2 regions of the Mesorhizobium sp. M0496 genome follow, and region 1 is predicted to be linked to the other one. Evidence: predicted binding sites of a transcription regulator. Region 1 holds the regulator's gene; the other holds the start of a gene.
The links. Region 1 encodes PhoB, which activates phosphate uptake and scavenging genes when phosphate is short. Its sites were predicted from a motif close to TGTCATNNANCTGTCAT; they were not measured.
Positions count from the first base shown of each region.

Region 1 (5,639 bases):
TACGAGGAATGGCAGCAACTGGCCTGGACCGGCGCACTCATCATCACATTGACGGTTCTCGCGCTCAGCATCGTTGCTCGCAGCCTGACCGGACGCAGAGAGGACAAATGAGCCAGATGTTGTCTCCAGACATGACGATCGCCGCCGAGGCCACCGCCAAGGCCAAGATCGAGGTCAAGAACCTCAACTTCTACTACGGCCAGTCGAAGGCGCTGAAGGACATCACGCTGTCCTTGCCGGAGCGCAGCGTCACCGCTTTCATCGGGCCTTCGGGCTGCGGGAAGTCGACGCTGCTGCGCGTCTTCAACCGCATCTACGAGCTCTATCCCAAGCAGACCGCCGAAGGTCAGGTGCTGCTCGACGGCCAGAACGTTCTCGACCGCTCGCAGGATCTCAACCTTTTGCGGACCAAGATCGGCATGGTGTTCCAGAAACCGACACCATTTCCGATGTCGATCTATGAAAACATCGCTTTCGGCGTCAGGCTCTATGAGAAGCTCAGCAAGTCCGAGATGGACGGTCGCGTCGAGCAGGCGCTGAAGCGGGCAGCACTCTGGACCGAGGTCAAGGACAAGCTCAACGCCAGCGGCCTCAGCCTCTCCGGCGGCCAGCAGCAGCGGCTCTGCATCGCCCGTACCGTGGCGGTGAAGCCGGAAGTCATCCTGCTCGACGAGCCGGCCTCGGCGCTCGATCCGCTGTCGACCGCCAAGATCGAGGAGCTGATCGACGAGTTGCAAGCCGACTACACGATCGTCATCGTCACCCACAACATGCAGCAGGCGGCGCGCGTGTCGAAGCAGACGGCCTTCATGTATCTGGGCGAGCTGGTCGAGTTCGACCGCACCGAGAAGATCTTCACGTCGCCCCGCGAGAAGCGCACGCAGGATTATATCACCGGCCGATTCGGCTGAGTTCAGGCATACGAGGGACAGGATCATGAGCGAACACACAGTCGCTTCTTTCGACGAGGATCTCGGTCAGATCAGCAGGCTCATCAGCGACATGGGCGATCTCGCCAGCTCGATGGTCGGCGGTGCGACCAAGGCGCTTTTGAATTCCGACAACGCGCTGGCACAGCGTGTCGTCTCCGACGACGCCATCATGGATGCGCGTCAGCGCGAGCTCGACGATCGCGCCATCACGTTGATCGCCAAGCGGCAGCCGATGGCCGACGATCTGCGCCATGTCGTCGGTTCGATCCGCATGGCCGGCGATCTCGAACGCATCGGCGACCTTGCCAAAAACATCGCCAAGCGCGTCGGCACTGTCGGCCTCAGCGTTACGCCGCGCGACCTTTCGCACTCGATCGATGGAATGGCGCAACTGGTGTTGATCCAGGTGCAGGGCGTCATCGAGGAATATGCTGCCCGCGACGCCGAGGCGTTGGCAAAACTACGCGCCGACGACGAGCGCATCGATGTCAAGTACACGTCGGTGTTCCGCGAACTGCTGACCTACATGATGGAAGATCCCCGCAACATCACGGCGTGCACGCATCTGTTGTTCTGCGCCAAGAACCTCGAGCGCATCGGCGACCACGTGACCAACATCGCCGAAAATGCCTATTATGTTTTGACCGGTACGCAGCTGCCCGCCAATCGTCCGAAGCAGGACGAGACGGCAATGTCCGCGCCGGCGGCATGATGACAGGGGTGACCAGCCGATGATCGCGCCACGCATCATGGTGGTGGAGGACGAGGAGCCGCTAGGCGTGCTGCTCCGCTATAATCTGGAGTCCGAAGGTTACCAGGTCGAGGTGGTGACGCGCGGCGACGAGGCCGAGATCCGGCTGCAGGAGAACGTTCCCGACCTTCTGGTGCTCGACTGGATGGTGCCGGCGGTTTCCGGCATCGAACTCTGCCGGCGCCTGCGAATGCGTTCCGAGACCGAGCGGCTGCCGATCATCATGCTGACCGCGCGCGGCGAGGAGAGCGACCGCGTGCGCGGCCTCTCGACCGGCGCCGACGATTATCTGGTCAAGCCGTTCTCGACACCGGAGTTCATGGCCAGGGTCAAGGCGCTGTTGCGCCGCGCCAAGCCGGAAGTGCTGTCCAGCGTGCTCAAGGTCGGCGACATCGTGCTCGATCGTGAATCGCACCGGGTCTATCGCAAGAAGAGCGAGATTCGGCTCGGACCGACCGAATTCCGCCTGCTCGAATTCATGATGCGCCATCCCGGCCGCGTGTTCTCGCGCAGCCAGCTGCTCGACAATGTCTGGGGCGAGACGATCTACATCGACGAGCGCACGGTCGACGTGCATGTCGGCCGACTGCGCAAGGCGGTCAACAATGGCCGCATGCCCGATGTCATCCGGACCATTCGTGGGGCAGGCTACGCGATTAGGGAAGACTAAAGCGCGTCGCGGTTGAACGGATTCAGGCGACGCGCTTTAGGTGTTTGTTTTTTATGCATGTCGTTTTCCCAAAACCGAGGTCGCTTTTGGGCGACATGCATTAGGTGCCTGTTCCGTCCCGATAGATCGTGACCAGGAAAACTCGATTAGCAGGCGGTCGCCAACGGCCGCGAAGGCTGGAATGTTGCATTCGTCTCATCGATGGGGAGCGAGCACGTGACGCCAGGAGCGGTCATCCCCATCAGTTTTCGAATGACCGCATTTGGGCTAAAGCGACAGGCAGCTTCTGGCGTTCTCCGATCTCCCAAACTCTCTATGTGCCCCGGCTGGCGGCAGGAAGCACGGCCAGCGACACGCATTAGTCGGTCACATCGCCATCTTGCCCGCAGACTCCGACCAACAAGCCGCGCACTCAAGAATTAATTTGAGTTAATTTATATATAGGATGTGTATTTTGCATAAATACACAATTTTATTAAATTTACTTCAACCTACAGCAGGTTCTCTGCTCTTTATTCATTGTGTGTACTCCGAATATTCAATACGATCTCGGATCGAATGACGATTCCGTGGAACGATCTCGTTCTTTGCAACGTTGCTTTGAAAGCGGTCGCCGGACTTTGCGCCGAATGATTTGACCAGGTCGGACACCATGAGGAAGGATTTCTGATGAGCACGGTCTTAAACGCCAAAGGCATCCCCCTTCCCTACACCGGCGCTTCCACTCATTGGTTCTCGGCCACCGGGTCCGGGCCAGAACTGCATGGCACCTCCGGCAACGACTCCTTCTGGGGAGACACCGGCGTCAATGTCACGATCTACGGTGGCGCCGGCGACGACTACTATCACCTCTATTCCACCAACAATAAGGTGGTTGAAGATCCCGGGGCAGGGATCGACACGATCGACACATGGATGAGCTACAAGCTCCCCGACAATTTCGAGAACCTCGTCGTTACCGGCGCCAATCGATATGCGTTCGGAAATGCGTTGGACAACATCATCAAGGGCGGATCGGGTCATCAGACGCTGGATGGCGGCAAGGGAAATGATGTCCTGATCGGTGGTGACGGCGCCGATACTTTCGCCATCTCCAAAGGAAATGGAAGTGATCTTATCTTCGATTTCGGTGCGACCGATGCGGTCCGCCTTAACGGGTATGACTTCACTTCGTTCGATGCCGTCCGTTCACAGATGGTCCAGGTGGAATCGAACGTGATGCTGAACCTCGGATCCGACGAGATCCTGGTGTTCAAGAATACGACCATCGACAAGTTGCAGCCCACCCAGTTCGAACTTCCGATCGACAAGTCCGGCATGACTTTGTCCTTCTCCGACGATTTCAACACGCTGAGCCTTCGGGACGGGCAGGACGGCACCTGGAATTCCAATTTCTGGTGGGGAGCGCCGAACGGCAGCACGTTGAGCAGCAATGGCGAGTTGCAGTGGTATATCGACGCCAATTATGGCCCGACGAGTTCCGTCCACCCGTTCAGCGTTGAAAACGGCGTCCTCACCATCACCGCCGCGCAGGCGCCGGAGGACATCAAGCCTCTGATCAACAACTACGAATACACCTCGGGGATACTGACGACCCACGACACCTTCGCGCAAACCTACGGCTATTTCGAAATGCGGGCGGACCTGCCCGAAACGGCCGGAGCCTGGCCGGCCTTCTGGCTGCTTCCTGAAGACGGCTCGTGGCCGCCGGAGCTGGACGTTGTCGAAACGCGCGGCCAGGACCCGAACACGCTCTACATGACGGCGCATACCAATGAGACGGGAGCGCACACCAAGGTTTCGTCCACGGTGAACGTTGCGGACACCGACGGTTTCCACACCTATGGCTTGCTCTGGACGAAGGATGAGCTCGTCTGGACCTACGATGGTGTTAAGGTCGCTCAAGCGGCGACGCCCGCCGACATGCACGATCCCATGTATATGCTGGCCGATCTCGCGGTGGGCGGCATTGCTGGCCAGCCTCCTGACCATCTGGCTACGCCGGCGGAGATGAAGATCGACTACATCCGCGCCTATACGCTGGACGACCTGCAGCACCACCCCTTGGACATCGCCGGCGACCATTCGGTCTAAGCGACGCCCTCATGTTGGGGCCATGAGCCGTTAGGAGCGCGGGAATGATTGCACAGTCTGGTCTGCGGGCAGTCTTGAGGCGCGCCATCGCCGATGTCGGTGTTTTCTCGTTCCTCATCAACATCCTGCTATTGGTGATCCCCCTCTATCTCTTGCAGGTTTATGATCGCGTCCTGCCTTCCTCCAGCGTCGAGACGCTTCTTTACCTCTCTGCTATCGCGGTTCTCGCGCTCGCCTTTCTCGGCCTCCTCGATGCGGTCCGCTCCGTTTACACGCAGCGCGTTGCAGCCACTGTCGATAACAGACTGGGCGCGAGGACATTCGCCGTCTCGCTTGAGGCTAAGTACGCCGGCGGAGCAGCCCTGAATCCACTGCGAGACCTTGCCTCGGTATGCGCATTCATCAGGTCACGCGGCGCGGCGGTCTTGTTCGACCTGCCGTTTGCTCCGTTCTTCCTCGCCCTGTTGTACCTCATCCATCCTTTGCTGTTCTGGCTTACGCTGGCGGGATCTGCGCTGTTGCTTGCGCTGGTTGTGGCAAATCAGTTTGCCACCGGCAGGAATGACGCCTTGTCGGCGGAACGCTCGGCTGTTGCCAGCCTGTCGGAGCAAGCCTTTGCCCGGAATGCGGAGACGCTGCGTGCCATGGGCATGGTCCAAAACGCCGCGCGAGTGTGGGGAAGGCACGTGGCGGAGGCGCTAGTCCTGCATGACCGTTCGTCGATGGCCAACGCGATTTTCAGTGGAACGTCGCGAGCCGTACGCATGATACTTCAGCTGGCGATACTGGGTGTCGGAGCATGGCTCGTGCTGCAAGGGAAGATGACGGCCGGGATGATCTTCGCGTCTTCCCTGGTGTCGTCCCGCGCGCTGCAGCCGCTCGACCAGTTGATCGGGTCATGGAGGCAGATCGTCGACGCCAGACGATCGTGGAAGCGGTTGGACAAGGCGCTTTCCGCCCAGCCGGCACAAGCGCAAAAACTGACCTTGCCTGATCCGTCCGGCGAAATTGTCGTGCAGGGCCTGATCTTTGTCGCGCCGAACGCCCCGCCCGGCACCGAACCCATCATCAAGAGACTGAACTTCCACATCGGCGCAGGCGAAGCGGTGGCGATAATAGGCCCGAGCGGAGCCGGCAAGTCCACCCTGGCGAGATTGCTTGTCGGTGCGATCCAGGCGACCAGCGGCTGCGT
Region 1 covers NZ_JAMYRC010000034.1:57,026-62,664, reverse strand. Annotated here, with positions in the region: gene pstA (phosphate ABC transporter permease PstA) at 1-111, shown strand, start outside; gene pstB (phosphate ABC transporter ATP-binding protein PstB) at 108-911, shown strand; gene phoU (phosphate signaling complex protein PhoU) at 937-1,644, shown strand; gene phoB (phosphate regulon transcriptional regulator PhoB) at 1,664-2,353, shown strand; gene eglC (endo-1,3-1,4-beta-glycanase EglC) at 3,023-4,447, shown strand; gene NKI73_RS24640 (type I secretion system permease/ATPase) at 4,492-5,639, shown strand, end outside.

Region 2 (5,639 bases), on a different contig from region 1:
CAAGGGCCAGTATGAAGGTGCGGATTCGCTCGGCCTCGGCTATTGGCAGAAGATGTATTTCATCGTCATGCCGCAGGCGCTGAAACTGGTCATCCCGGGCATCGTCAACACCTTCATCGGCATGTTCAAGGACACCAGCCTGGTCATCATCATCTCGATGTTCGATCTGCTCGGCATCGTCAAACAGAACTTCTCCGATGCAAACTGGGCAACCGCGCAGACGGCCAGGTCCGGCCTGATCTTCGCGGCCTTCGTCTTCTGGCTGTTCTGCTTCGGCATGTCGCGCTATTCAATGTTCACCGAACGCCGGCTCGACACCGGCCACAAACGCTAAACAAAAGAACAAGGGGACCCTGTCATGGCCACCGAAAATGCCGTCAGCGCGGAAGAGATCAAGGTCAACGCCGCCAAGATGCAGATTTCCACCACCGATGTCGCCATCGACATCATCGCCATGCACAAATGGTATGGCGAGTTCCATGTGCTCAAGGACATCAATCTGAAAGTGATGCGCGGCGAGCGTATCGTCATCTGCGGCCCTTCGGGCTCCGGCAAATCGACGATGATCCGCTGCATCAACCGTCTGGAAGAGCACCAGAAGGGCAAGATCATCGTCGACGGCAAGGAATTGACCAACGATCTCAAGAAGATCGACGAGGTGCGCCGCGAGGTCGGCATGGTGTTCCAGCACTTCAACCTGTTCCCGCATCTGACCATCCTGGAGAACTGCACGCTGGCGCCGATCTGGGTGCGCAAGACACCGAAGAAGCAGGCCGAGGAAATCGCCATGCATTTCCTCAAGCGCGTCAAGATCCCGGAACAGGCCCACAAATATCCCGGCCAGCTGTCCGGCGGCCAGCAGCAGCGCGTGGCCATCGCCCGCTCGCTGTGCATGAACCCGCGCATCATGCTGTTCGATGAGCCGACCTCGGCGCTCGATCCGGAAATGATCAAGGAAGTGCTGGAGACGATGGTCGGGCTCGCCGAAGAAGGCATGACCATGCTGTGCGTCACCCATGAGATGGGCTTTGCCCGCAAGGTCGCCAACCGCGTGATCTTCATGGATCAGGGCCAGATCGTCGAGCAGAACACGCCGGCCGAGTTCTTCGACCACCCGCGCCACGAGCGCACAAAGCTGTTCCTGTCGCAGATCCTGCACTAGTCTTCCGATGATCACAAAGAGCCCGGCTGAAACAGTGCCGGGCTTTTTTGCGTATGGATGAGCAGAAGGCGGGCGGCTCGTGGCGCCGGGACGCGTTTGCAGGGGCCGCCAATCATGAAAAGGCTGGAACGTTTTCTAGGTCTTCTGCTGATCGTCATTGCGCTCGCTGTGACGATGGGCGCTCTCGTTCCGCGGCCGCTGTGGCGGCCGGCCGCCGCAGCACCCGCCGACACGCACCGCATCCTGGTGCTGAAGAACCCGATCCACACGGACATCGCCATCCCGGTCGACGATACCGTGCGCCAGCGCTTCCACTTCCTGGTCGACGCCGGCATACCGGCCGACAGTCCGCAGGTCCGCTACATCGTCTTTGGCTGGGGCGGCCGCGCCTTCTATCTGGAGACGCCGACATGGTCTGAGTTGAAGGCGGTGCCGGTGATGAAGGCACTGACCCTCGACGCGTCGGTCGTGCATGTCGATGTCGCCGGCGACATCGACGAAGGGCGTCCCAACATTGCCGGCTTCGATATCGGCGAGGAGCGCTTCGCGGCGCTGCTCGATTTCATCGATGCGAGTTTCCAGCGGGAGCCGAAGGGTCCGATCCTTGTTCCGGACGCGGCCTATTCCAGGTTCGATGGCTTCTACGAAGCCAATGGCCATTTCAACGCGCTAGTCGGCTGCAACACCTGGACCGCGGCGGCGTTGCGCACCGCCGGCCTGCGCACGGGCTGGTGGAACCCGCTGCCGGTATCGCTCGGCCTGTCGATGCGGCTGTATAATTAGCGTGGGCATTCCGCGAATTGGCAAGCGTCGCGTTCCTTCGCGCCCCCCTCTGTCCTGCCGGACATCTCCCCCACGAGGGGGGAGATTGGCGGTTTCGGCGCCCCGCTCTTTTCTACAATGTTCGAGATTGGCGAAATCGGCGGTGCCGGCCGATCTCCCCCCTCGTGGGGGAGATGTCCGGCAGGACAGAGGGGGGCGCTGTCCCGCCGGCCTGTCAACGCCTGACAACAGCCTCCGCTGACCACCCATAGAGCCAGTCCAAATCCGCCGCGAGTTTTTCCGGCGAGCGGATTTTCAGGAACAGGTTGCGCGCGATCGCCACTGGGCCCGCGGCATGCCAGGCAAGGCGGTTGATGGCGCCGCGGCGTGCGACCCTGGCGACGCGCGGCCGCCGCAGGTTCTCCCAGATTAGCAGGCTCTGTGGCGGATCGGCAGGGGAGTCGGCAATGATACCGGCAAGTGTCGCCGCATCCTCGATCGCCATCGCCGCGCCTTGCGCCGCGAACGGCGTCATCGCATGCGCGGCGTCGCCGATCAGCGCGATGCCGTCCGGCGTTGTCCAGGGTTGGTTCTGGTCGACCGTATGGAGCGGCCAGGTCAGCCACGGGCCAGTCATTTCCACCAGTCTTGCGAGGCCGGGCGCGGTGCCGCGCACTGCGCCGGCGAGGATGCCGGGGTCGGCATGGCCGGACCAGCCTTCGGCAATGCGTTCGCCCCTGATGAAGGCGACGAGATTGAAGGCGTCACCCTTGCTGACGGGATAGGCGACCATATGGAAGCCTGGGTGCAGGAAAGTGGTGACGCAGTCCGGGGCGCCGATCGCTGCGAATGCATGCCCGGCGGCACTCTGCGCGGCAATGGTCGTGCGCCAGGCCAGTTCGCCGGAAAAGCGGCTTCTTGGCGAGGCAGTCCCCTTGGCCGAATCGACAAGCCCGCGCACCGAGGACCAGACGCCATCGGCGCCGACCAGCAGGAAGCCCCCGGCCGTAATGGTTCTGCCGTCGATCTCGGCCGTCGCCGTGATGCCATGGGTGCCGGTGGCAACGCTGCCGATGCGGGCGCCGGTGGTGAGATGGATATCCGGCATCTCGGCAACGCGCGCCATCAGTGCGCTCTGCAGATCGGCCCTGTGAGCAACGAGATAGGGCGCCTGCCAGCGCGTCTCGGCGGCTTGCCCCAACGGCACGCGTGCCAGTTCGCACAGTGTCGCGGCGTCCTTCAAGACCACGGCTTCCGGCCGCACCGCTGCCGGCAGCAGCCGGTCGAGCACGCCAAGCTGGCCAAGGATGCGCGTCGCATTGGGAGAAAGCTGGAGGCCAGCGCCTACCGCCTCCAGGCGCTGCGCCTGTTCGAACACCTGCACGGAATAGCCGCGTTTGGCGAAAGCAAGCGCTGCGGTCAGCCCGGCGACGCCCGCCCCGGCGATGACGACCTGCCGGGAGCGTGTTTCGTTCATCGGGTTTGTCGCGAAGGAATCAGGCGGCCTGGTCGATATAGATGCAACCGGCCGGCAGCGTTTCCGTAGCCTTCAGCTTGGGCGAATAGCGGTACAGCGTCGAGCAATACGGGCAGACTTTTTCGTTGTCGTCGCCCATGTCGAGAAACACATGCGGGTGATCGAAAGGCGGGTTGGCGCCCGTGCACATGAATTCCTTGACGCCGATGTCGATAGCCGGGTAGCCCGCATCGTTCTGGAAATGGGGAATGGAACCGCCTGCCATCGTCGTCTCCTTAACGCAGTCTCTTCTGCATCTGGATCATAACAGGCCTCTTTGCAAGTTCGATGAAATGAAACTGTCGCAAAAGCCTGTCAGAGGATAAGTTAAGCCGGTTAACGCATGACCCGGAAAACCGACTTCGGTTTTCGGAAAGGATCATGCGTCGCCTTGGAGTGGTAGAGCGTCCTTTGCGAGTCCTGGAGGACGTGCGGCGCCCTAGCCGGCAGACGGTGTGGAAGAGCGGAATATGAACGAATTGAAGCCGGTGCAGAGCGAATTCATCAACGTCGAGGCGGCAAGCCCGGAAGGCGGCAATCCCGATCGTTTCGTCAATCGCGAGTTTTCCTGGCTGCAGTTCAACCGGCGCGTTCTCGAAGAATCGCTGAACCTCAATCATCCGCTGCTCGAGCGTGTCCGCTTCCTGTCGATCTCGGCCGCCAATCTCGACGAGTTCTTCATGGTGCGCGTCGCCGGGCTCGCCGGCCAGGTGCGCGAAGGCATCGTGCTGAAAAGCCCTGACGGGCGCACTCCCGAACAGCAGCTGGAACAACTGCTGCGCGAGGTCGAGCGGCTGCAGGAAGACCAGCAGAAGAGCCTGTCTGAACTCACGGTGCTGCTCAACAAGGAGGGCATCGAGACCATCACCCGCGATGCGCTGACCAAGGACGAGAAAATCTGGCTGGAAGACCATTTCCAGGAGCAGGTGTTTCCAGTGCTGACCCCGCTGTCGATCGACCCGGCGCACCCGTTCCCGTTCATCCCCAATCTCGGCTTCTCGATGGCGCTGCAATTGCGCCATCGCAAGAACGGCGAAGAGATGAGCGCGCTGCTGCGCCTGCCGGTGGCGCTGAAGCGCTTCATCCGTCTGCCGGACCGCAAACGCCATGTCCGCTTCATCCCGCTGGAAGAGGCGGTCGGCCTTTATATCGGCAAGCTCTTTCCCGGCTACGAGGTCAAGGGCTCCGGCACATTCCGCATCATCCGGGATAGCGATATCGAGGTCGAGGAGGAGTCGGAAGATCTCGTGCGCCTGTTCGAGACGGCGCTGAAGCGCCGCCGCCGCGGTTCGGTGATCCGGATCGAGTTCGACATACTGATGCCGGCGGAACTACGCGACTTCGTCGCCGGCGAGCTTGGTGTCTCGTCAAGCCGCATCAGCGTCTTGACCGGTCCGCTGGCGCTCAGCCAGATTTCCGAAATCGTCGCCGTTCCCCGCGACGATCTCAAATTCACCCCCTACAATCCGCGCTTTCCCGAGCGTATCCGCGAGCATGGCGGCGACTGTTTTGCCGCCATCCGCGAGAAGGACATCGTCGTCCATCATCCGTATGAATCCTTCGATGTGGTGGTGCAGTTCCTGCGCCAGGCGATGGCCGACCCGGAAGTGGTGGCGATCAAGCAGACGCTTTACCGCACCTCCAATGACAGCCCGATCGTGCGCGCGCTGGTCGACGCGGCCGAGGCCGGCAAGTCGGTCACAGCGCTGGTCGAACTCAAGGCGCGCTTCGACGAGGAAGCCAACATCCGCTGGGCGCGCGACCTGGAGCGTGCCGGCGTGCAGGTCGTGTTCGGCTTTCTCGAACTGAAGACACATGCGAAAATGTCGCTGGTGGTGCGGCGCGAGGACGGCAAATTGCGCAACTATGTGCATCTTGGCACCGGCAACTACCATCCGGTGACCGCGCGCATCTACACCGACCTGTCCTTCTTCACCACCGATCCGACGATTGCGCGCGATGTCGCCCAGCTCTTCAATTTCATCACCGGCTATGCCGAACCGACGGATGAAATGCGCCTGGCGATCTCGCCGTTCACGCTGAGAAGCCGCATCTTGAAGCATATTGCCGACGAGATTGCCTATGCTGTGGAAGGCAAGCCGGCGCGCATCTGGATGAAGATGAACGCGCTCGTCGATCCGATCATCATCGACGCGCTCTACGATGCCAGCCGCGCCGGCGTCGAGATCGACCTTGTCG
Region 2 covers NZ_JAMYRC010000001.1:606,784-612,422, forward strand. Annotated here, with positions in the region: gene NKI73_RS03015 (amino acid ABC transporter permease) at 1-334, shown strand, start outside; gene NKI73_RS03020 (amino acid ABC transporter ATP-binding protein) at 413-1,162, shown strand; gene NKI73_RS03025 (TIGR02117 family protein) at 1,277-1,945, shown strand; gene NKI73_RS03030 (FAD-dependent monooxygenase) at 2,160-3,401, opposite strand; gene NKI73_RS03035 (zinc-finger domain-containing protein) at 3,421-3,666, opposite strand; gene NKI73_RS03040 (RNA degradosome polyphosphate kinase) at 3,911-5,639, shown strand, end outside.
Region 2: the regulator PhoB is predicted to act here: its motif matches at 3,730-3,746, upstream of NKI73_RS03040 (RNA degradosome polyphosphate kinase).